Regions from separate parts of the Peribacillus sp. FSL K6-1552 genome, predicted to be linked through region 1. Evidence: predicted binding sites of a transcription regulator. Region 1 holds the regulator's gene; the other holds the start of a gene.
The links. The regulator Rex, encoded in region 1, represses fermentation and respiration genes when NADH is low (regulators of the CRP and FNR family bind a similar motif). The targets are predictions, from matches to a motif close to TTGTGAAATATTTCACAA.

Region 1 (4,984 bases):
TTGAGCGGCGTGCTTCTTCACTAAATTTAATTTCTTTAGCCATTTATAAGTACCTCCCTAAAATTTTAAGAAAATTTTCGTTCAGTTAAGTATGATGTATAATTAGCCAATAACAGCTAAAATGTCGCTTTCACGTAAAATTAAGTATTCAGTATCTTCGTATTTCACTTCAGTACCAGCATATTTTGAGAAGATAATTAGATCGCCTTGGGCAACCTCTAAAGCAACACGTTCGCCATTTTCAAGAACACGGCCCGTACCAACTGCTACGACCTTACCTTCTTGTGGCTTTTCTTTTGCAGTATCAGGAAGAACAATACCGCTTGCCGTTTTTTCTTCAGATTGAACTAGTTCAATAATAACGCGATCACCTAATGGTTTTAACAAGTGAAACAACCTCCTCATATTCTCTTGATAATTTGCTTTATGATTATTAGCACTCTTCATCATCGAGTGCTAACACATTTATAATATTAAATAAACCGAGCCTTTTTTGCAAGTATCTTATCGAAAATTTTTTATTAATTTCTGATAAATTCCGGGTATACTACTTTAGGATAATGTTTCTTTTAACAAAGGAGATGAAATGTTCTCTTATGCGTACGTTTAAGTGGAGTTCTGTCTCATTATTTGATACCATTTTGGAGTATACGTTTAGAGATTGTCCCCATGTCAGGACCGTTATAAGAGAAATGGCGGACTAAATAAAAGGAGTTTTCATTTTTGAAAAAAGAATATTGGTTCGTCATCATCACTTACATAGCCATGCAATTATCCAGTATTGTTGGGATGCCTATTTTCATGCTGATTGGATCTTTAAGCGGAATGCCTGCTGATGAACTCAAAGTTAAAGCGGCAGCATATTGGATTGTATTCAGCTTTCTCGCAGCTCTATCACTGATTTTAATTTTGATGAGAAAAGATATGAGGGAAAGGATAGACACACGCAATCAAGCTTCAATCCCTACGTCTATATTGTGGGCGATAGCAGGTGTATTTCTGGCTCTTATTGCTCAAAGCTTAGCTGGAAGCATTGAACAAATGCTCGGGGTGAAGTCTGAATCTGAAAATACGCAGAATCTTATTTCACTCATATACGAAGTCCCAATGGTCATTTTCGTGACTTCAGTAATTGGACCTATTTTGGAAGAAATCCTTTTCCGGAAAATCATTTTCGGATCACTTAATAAACGCTTTAATTTCTTTATTTCAGCTTTAATCAGCTCAGTTATTTTCGGCTTGGCGCATGGTGAACTCGAACATCTTCTTTTATATACAGCAATGGGCTTCACCTTTGCATTTCTTTATGCGCAAACAGGTCGTATCCTTGTGTCGATGGTGGCACATATTGCAATGAATACCCTTGTTATCATCCTTCAAGTGTTATATAGAGAAGATATTGAGAAAATGCTAGATACTGCACAGGCCTTTATCGGAGGTTTATTATGAAACGTCGTCAATCACCACTATTTATCGGTATCATCTATACAGCCTTAGGAGCTCTTTTTACGGCTATCGCAATCCAAAGCGTCAGTTCATCAGGATGGGGAATCTTTGCCTACATACTCGTACTTATTGCGACTCTTGACTTTGGGTCAGGGTTACGCATGATCATGCTGCACTTTAAAATTAAATCCACAAACAATAAGAAGAAAAAATAAAAAACGCTGCGAAGACGCAGCGTTTTTTTTATTCCTCTAATGCAACTTCTTCTACCACAGGATAATGCTTTAAAAAGTAGATGAGAGACTGAAGCTCTACGGCCAGGTCAATATGGTGAACTCTTATAGACGGCGGTACAGTCAGCCGAGCAGGAGTGAAATTCAATATTCCTTTAATATCAGCTTTAACTAAACGATCGGTTATCGTCTGAGCCACTTGGGCAGGTACTGTCAAAATAGCTGCTGTAATATTATTTTCCTGCAAAAGGGTATCTATTTGGTCCATATGATAGATTGGTACATCAGCAATTCGCTTTCCAACCTTATCTTCAGAAACTTCAAATGCCATTTCAATCTTTGTATTATTATTTTTCAAAAAATTGTAATTTAAAAAAGCGGTCCCTAAATTCCCTACTCCAATTAAAGCCACTTTTGTCAATTCATCTTGATCTAGTGTTTTTCTGAAGAAGGATAGTAAATAATTCACATTATAGCCGTAGCCCTTTTTTCCAAGCGCGCCAAAGTAGGAAAAATCACGGCGAATTGTAGCCGAATCAACTTTTACAGCTTCGCTAAGCTCTGCCGAGGATACTCTTTGTTTACCTGAGGAATGTAAGTTCTTTAAAAATCGATAATATAAGGGCAACCTTTTGGCCGTTGCCTGCGGTATCTTTGGGTCATGGTTCATCGTTCTTCCCCGCCTTCACACATGCTTTTCAAACTTATTCTTCTTTATCTGTTTGATTCAACTGTCTTTTGTAATCGCTACTAGACACCCCACCTGTTTTCTCCACTAAAAATGTAGGCCCGATTACCATTCCTTTATCAATAGCCTTACACATATCGTAGACAGTTAAAGCGGTCACAGATGCAGCTGTTAACGCTTCCATTTCAACACCTGTACTCCCTTTTGTCTTGGCTTCTGTTTCTATTTTAAGCCTATAACCTTGTTCTTCTTTTACCCAATCAAAGGCTATATTGACCCCTTGTAGAGAAATAGGGTGACACATCGGGATTATATTGGATGTATTTTTGCTTGCCATGATGCCTGCAACCTGTGCAACTGACAGAACATCACCTTTTTTCATTTTCTGGTTCGTGATTTTTTCATATATTTCATCGTTCAATAAGATACTCGATTGAGCTGTTGCCGTCCGAATGGTTTCAGGCTTCGCACTCACATCAACCATTTTAGCTCTGCCTTGTTCATTAAAATGCGTTAAGTCCCCCATTAATAACCCCTCCTAAATCATACACTATTATTCCACATTATGTAACAGCTTGTTTTTGCTTAAACCTCAGCTGTTGCCGATAATTACTATAATACGTTACACTAACAATAATCAATTGAGGTGAAAATTTATGATTTTATTACAAATCAATCAACTATCCAAATATTACGGAGCTGAACTTATTTTATCAAATATGAAGCTCGAAGTTCAAAATAAAGATCGAATTGCCCTAGTTGGCCGAAACGGCGCTGGAAAATCAACTCTGCTAAAAATCATAGCCGGACAACTTTCCCATGATGGCGGTGAGATCATCAAACCCAAAGGCGTCACTATTGGCTATATGGCACAGGATACAGGTTTAGAATCTGAACTTTCCATTTGGAATGAGATGCTGACTGTATTCAAAGACCTGATAGAGCAAGAGAAAGAACTGCGCAGACTTGAGGCCGAAATGGCCAAGCCTGACACTTTTGAAGACGAAATACTTTACCAAAAGGTGTTAAATGAATATGACACTTTACAGGTAGCCTTTAAAGAAAAGGGGGGCTATCAATATGAAGCAGATATCCGTTCCGTATTACATGGTCTTCAGTTTGGTGACTTTGACTATTCCACTCTCATTTCCACGTTGAGTGGAGGCCAAAAAACACGGCTTGCATTAGGAAAGCTGCTTTTAAAGAAGCCCGATATATTGATTCTCGATGAGCCAACAAACCACCTGGATATCGAAACTCTCTCCTGGCTTGAACAATATTTACAAAGTTACCAAGGTGCTGTACTTATTGTTTCCCATGACCGCTATTTTCTAGATAAAGTTGTAAACCAGGTGTATGAAATTTCAAGAAATAATATGAAAAAGTACTATGGTAATTACAGTTCTTACTTAGAAGGAAAAGCGGAAGATTATGAACGGGACATGAAGCAATTCGAAAAACAACAAGGTGAAATCGAAAAGCTGCGTGACTTTGTTCAACGTAATATCACAAGAGCTTCGACCACGAAAAGAGCGCAAAGCAGGCGCAAGCAGCTCGAAAAGATGGACGTATTGGACAGGCCACAAGGTGACGAAAAATCTGCTAATTTTTCCTTCCAAATTGAAAAGCAAAGCGGAAACGAAGTACTTCATCTTCAAAGCTTAGCTATTGGTTATGAAGGGGAAACAGTATCTAATAATATTAACTCTCGGATGACAAAAGGAGAAAGTATTGCCCTTGTCGGTCCAAATGGCGTTGGTAAATCGACGTTATTGAAAACTATTATATCCAAGCTGCCTGCAATTTCTGGCGATTTCCGTTTTGGAACGAACGTCGAGGTCAGCTACTACGATCAAGAACAGGCCAATTTGATTTCTAATAAACGCGTACTAAATGAACTATGGGATGATTATCCCCTTAAACCGGAAAAAGATATCCGCACAGTACTTGGTAATTTCCTTTTTAGTGGAGATGATGTATTGAAAACCGTTTCGACACTAAGCGGTGGTGAAAAGGCACGGCTTGCTTTAGCCAAAATGATGATGGAAAAAGGGAATTTTTTAATTCTTGATGAACCAACGAACCATTTAGATCTCGACAGCAAATTAGTGCTTGAAAACGCTTTGATAGATTATCCAGGAACCATTCTTTTCGTCTCACATGACCGTTATTTTATTAATCGAATTGCAACAAAGGTCATTGAGCTATCCAAAGACGGCAATGAAGAGTTTCTCGGCGATTATGATTACTATGTAGAGAAGAAACAAGAGCAAGCAGAAATCGAAGCACTCGAACAACAAAATAAATCAAACACTGTAGAACTAATCGTTGAAAAGACAAACTACAAAATTGATAAAGAAGCAAAAAAAGCAGAACGCCAGCGAAAACGCCGTATCGAGGAAATCGAAGCAGCCATGGAGCTACTCGAAACTGAAATAAACGAGTATAATGAGCTCCTTTGTGACCCAAACGTCTTCCAAGACCATGAAAAGGTAATGGAAGTTCAGACGAAGCTTGATAAAGCACAGGAAACTTTAGATCAGCATCTTGAAGAATGGGCTGAATTAGAAGAATAAACAATCGGACCGAGTTATTTAACTCGGTCTTTACATGATGT
Region 2 (4,984 bases), 2.6 Mb from region 1:
CCTTGATATACAGCAGGCAGTACAATATCGATCAACTGATTTTTTCTTTCTTCCGTAAACATGGATACAATCTCCTCAGTTAACGACAATTCATGGGAAATACGTTCATGTAATTGGGTCATCCTTCTAGGAATCGTCACTTTTCTAATACAAGCCCACACACCATTCCCGACCTGCTGTATCACAATGCCTGTAATGAAAACCGTATGTTTTTTATGTACTTGAGAATCAGTACCGACCATCAATCGATAGTTACCAGATGGATTTAATTTCATGAACTCTACAATATGTTCGAATACCTCTTCAAATGACATGTTTTTTTCCTGAAGATTTTGAAATGGAATGTTATGAATTGGATATTGCCTCATATTGTTGCACCCAACCTTTCCCTGGCTATTACTGATTGTTCGATATCTACTTCCCGCCAATAACACATCATATGAAGTAAGTTCTTGTTTCGTGCAGTGAGTAAAACAACCCCCAAATGAAGACGTAGTCATCAATAAAAGGAAATGTAAGAAAGAGCTCTTATTAAGTAAGCAAAATCCTTAATGAAAAATCTATTTGAGAGATACCGATATGGACGAGAACGACCTTTGCTGATGAAGCTCATTAATAGTTTGAATCGTTAACGGTTCGAAAATATATATCCCTAACTAAACATACATAGAAAGAGCATCCATTAGGAATTTTTTCGGTTTCTAACTTATTGATTCCTTATACAGATGTTAAGTAAGCCATTTATTTTAAAATGTAGAGATTTAAAGCGAACAGAAGTCTGAGCCTCAGGCTTCTCTTTTTTTTTGTAAGAAAGAAGAATTTCATGATAATCTTTTACGAAAAAAAGTTAATAGAAGTTATCGATTGGTGTATCTCGGCTTTAACTGAAAAATAAATTAAGCTTGTAATTTTATATATCACCTTAGAAAAGATCCAAACATCATCCAAATGATATGACAGAGTAAGGTTTATCGAAGAAAATCCAAATTTGAAATTATGAAAATTTTAACTAATAACTGCTTTAAAGTATTAAAATTCTATAACTTTCAAAAAAAGTATGTAATGTTTTCTTACATGAATAAAGAAATCTCACCTTTATAATAGTAAAATAAGTGAATATTCAATGAATAAAAGATAGGAGAGATGAAAAGTGAAAATATCCGAATTGAAAAAAAGCGGGCATGCTCCGTCATTATTAGCTTCATTCCTATATTTTGATATTAGTTTCATGATTTGGGTATTACTAGGTGCACTCGGTGTCTATATTACAAAGGATTTCGGGCTATCCCCAGCTGAAAAAGGTTTGATTGTAGCTATTCCGATTTTGGGAGGCTCGTTTTTCCGAATCGTTCTTGGTTTTTTGACTGATCGGATCGGTCCACGAAAAACTGCGATCGGTGGGATGCTTGTTACGATGATTCCACTTTTTTGGGGATGGTTATTCGGAGAAAGTTTAGCGGAACTCTATTTAATTGGGATTTTACTCGGAGTTGCAGGTGCAAGTTTTGCTGCAGCACTTCCTATGGCTAGCCGCTGGTATCCCCCTCACTTACAGGGTCTTGCGATGGGCATTGCCGGAGCCGGTAACAGCGGAACTCTGTTTGCGACATTGTTTGGACCGCGTATTGCAGAGTCTATTGGTTGGCATAATGTGATGGGGTTAGCTTTGATTCCTTTAACCATCGTATTTGTCATTTATATTTTAATTGCAAAGGACGCCCCATCTCAACCGCCTGCAAAACCACTCAAGGAATATTTCAACGTATTTAAAATTAGAGATACTTGGTATTTCTGTATTCTCTACAGTGTGACTTTTGGAGGGTTTATTGGGTTTACTAGCTTTTTAAGCATCTTTTTTGTTGATGAGTATGGGTTAACAAGAGTAAGGGCCGGGGAATTTGTTACATTATGTGTCATCGCTGGAAGTTTCTTTCGTCCTGTTGGAGGATTTATTGCCGATAAAATAGGTGGAGTTAAACTACTTATGTTTTTATTTGTCGGACTCACATTATGTATGTTTGGTATTAGTTTTCTTTATTCTTTTTCTACCGTTACGATCTTACTGTTTCTCGGAATGCTATTTCTTGGAATGGGCAACGGGGCTGTCTTTCAGTTAGTTCCACAGCGATTTTCTAAAGAAATTGGTTTTATCACAGGAATTGTAGGAGCTGCTGGAGGTGTTGGCGGATTCTTGGTTCCAAACATACTTGGAACGTTAAAACAGATTACTGGAACATATGCTACAGGATTTATAGTATTTTCTGCAATTGGAATTTTGGCGTTCATGATCTTGGTTCTTGCTCAACTCTCATGGAGAAAATCGTGGGTACTTGGAAAGAATTCAGTTAAAATCTAGAACAATTTTTCAATAAAAAGAAGGAGAAAATACAAAAATAAATCATTTTAGAGAGCTAAATGATAACACTATTAGCTCTTTATTATTTGCTTACCTATCAATGGTTTAATACTAAAATTCATTACTTGTTGGAGGTTAGTAAATGTATAGACAAAAACTAGTATTAGTTGGGAACGGTATGGCGGGATTGCGTTGCATTGAGTCAATTATTATGAATAATCCTAATGCTTTTGAGATTACTATTTTCGGTAGTGAACCACACGTTAACTATAATCGAATCTTATTGTCGACTGTGCTGCAAGGCAACACATCATTTGAAGATATTAAGATAAATGATCGAAACTGGTATAAGAAGCATAATATCCAACTGTTCACAGGAGAAACGGTAGTGAAAATCGAGAGAGAGAATCGATTGTTAAAAACAGACAAAGAAAGGGAAGTTTACTATGATAAGCTCATCATTGCTACAGGTTCTGTCCCGTTTATTCTTCCTGTAACCGGTGTTGATAAAGAAGGAGTTATTGCATTTCGAACAATTGAAGATTGTCAAAAAATGATTGAAACTTCAAAGCAATATACAAAAGCAGTAGTCATTGGAGGCGGTTTATTAGGTTTAGAAGCAGCGAGAGGGCTGTTAAACCTTGGTATGGAAGTGAATGTTGTTCATATTGCTGGTTATTTAATGGAGAGGCAGCTTGATTCAACGGCTTCCATTTTGCTGCAAAAAGAGTTAGAAAACCAAGGGATGCGCTTTCTTTTAAAAAAGGAGACCATGGAGATAATTGGTAACGACCGTGTAGAGCGAGTGCGTTTTAATGATGGAACGGAGGTAGAAGCCGATTTAGTAGTGATGGCTGCAGGAGTTAGACCAAATATTCAATTGGCTAAGGAAAGCGGAATTAATACAAATCGTGCCATTATTGTAAACGACTATTTAGAAACAAGCGATCCTAATATTTATGCGGTTGGAGAATGTGCCGAACATAAAGGCCTGGTCTATGGGCTGGTGAAACCTCTATATGAGCAAGGTGAAGTATTAGCAAAACATATTTGTGATATAAAATCCCAGGGATACCAAGGTTCTGTCCTCTCAACCAACTTGAAAATATCAGGTGTTGAGTTGTTCTCTGCTGGACAGTTCCTTGGTGATGAAACAACAAAGTCAATTACGGCTTTTGATGAATTAGATGGTATTTATAAAAAGGTAGTCTTTCAAGAACGAAAAATCATTGGTGCTGTGCTGTATGGTGATACAAAGGCTAGCACACAATTACTTGATATGATTTTAAAGCGAAAAGAAGTTACTAAAGAGGAAAAAATTACACTGTTCCAATCATCAAGTACGGGTGAAAGTTTAATCGCTTCTATGGCATATAGTGATATTATTTGCAATTGTAACACTGTTTCAAAAGGGGCAATTATTGAAGCCGTTCAAAATAAAGGATTAACAACAGTTGAACAGGTTAAACATTGTACAAAGGCCACTGGTTCTTGCGGTGGTTGTAAGCCGTCAGTGACCGAGCTTTTGGAATATACTCAAAGTGATTCATTTGATGAAGATATTGAACAAAAGGTAATGTGCTCATGTACCACATTAACTGAGGACGAAGTAGTGAATAAGATGCAGCTCGGAAACTTAACATCTGCTCAAGAAGTGATGGATGTTCTTGAATGGGGAAATAGCGCAGGTTGTTCAATATGCCGACCAGCTTTGAGCTATTATTTAGGAATGATTTATCCAGAGTATGAGATTAAACAGGAAACTCTATTCATAAACGAACAAAAGAATGCTACTGTTCAAAGCGATAATCGTTACTCTGTTATCCCACAAATGTACGGTGGTATAACTAATGCGGAAGACTTGCGAAAAATTGCAAACGTTGCAGATAAATATGATATATCGCATGTTGCAGTAACAAGTGAACAAAGAGTTCATTTAATGGGTGTGAAAAAAGAAGATCTCCCAGGTGTTTGGGCTGATTTAAATATGCCGTTAAGTTCGAAATATGGTAATACAGTTCAAAACGTTAAAACATGTATTGGTGAACACGTTTGTCATTGTGATAAAAATCAAGCCCTGCTGCTTGCTGTGGACTTGGAAAAAAGATTTGAATTTATATCAACGCCTTACCGTATAAAAATGGGCATATCTGCTTGTATGCATAATGGTGCAGGCTCAACAACGAAAGATATAGGTGTTATGGGTATTGACAGGGGCTGGGAAATCTATGTTGGCGGCAGCAGCGGGCGTAATGTACGTGCCGGTGAACTGTTATGTGTAGCCGAGACAAATGAAGAAGCAATTGAAATTATCATCGGCTTTATTCAATATTATCGTGAGACAGCTAATTACTTAGAACGGACTTGGCAATGGATTGAACGAGTGGGATTAATTCATGTAAGAGAAGTCTTGTTTGATAAAGAACTTAGTCAGCAACTAATTCAGCGATTGGAAATGGGCGCAGCTCAACGAAAGAACTTGGAGGAAAGTACTATTTAACTTACTCAGTAAAATAAGGTTTAAATAAATGTTTGTAAAGCACAAAAACGGAGCAAAGAAATTTTATGAGCAAAGGGTGAGAAACCTTGACTGAATTATTATTAAAGTATTTCCGTATGAAGCAACGG

Region 2: a site for Rex is predicted at 995-1,012, ahead of NST21_RS14055 (nitrate/nitrite transporter). Genes of this name have one in related genera too.

Annotation. Positions count from the first base shown of each region.
Region 1 covers NZ_JBBOST010000001.1:318,557-323,540, reverse strand. Annotated here, with positions in the region: gene groL (chaperonin GroEL) at 1-43, opposite strand, end outside; gene groES (co-chaperone GroES) at 103-387, opposite strand; gene NST21_RS01670 (CPBP family intramembrane glutamic endopeptidase) at 724-1,449, shown strand; gene NST21_RS01665 (YdiK family protein) at 1,446-1,661, shown strand; gene NST21_RS01660 (redox-sensing transcriptional repressor Rex) at 1,690-2,349, opposite strand; gene moaC (cyclic pyranopterin monophosphate synthase MoaC) at 2,384-2,893, opposite strand; gene NST21_RS01650 (ABC-F family ATP-binding cassette domain-containing protein) at 3,024-4,943, shown strand.
Region 2 covers NZ_JBBOST010000001.1:2,901,279-2,906,262, forward strand. Annotated here, with positions in the region: gene NST21_RS14050 (ribonuclease H-like YkuK family protein) at 1-368, opposite strand, end outside; gene NST21_RS14055 (nitrate/nitrite transporter) at 1,151-2,356, shown strand; gene nirB (nitrite reductase large subunit NirB) at 2,499-4,856, shown strand; gene nasC (assimilatory nitrate reductase catalytic subunit NasC) at 4,943-4,984, shown strand, end outside.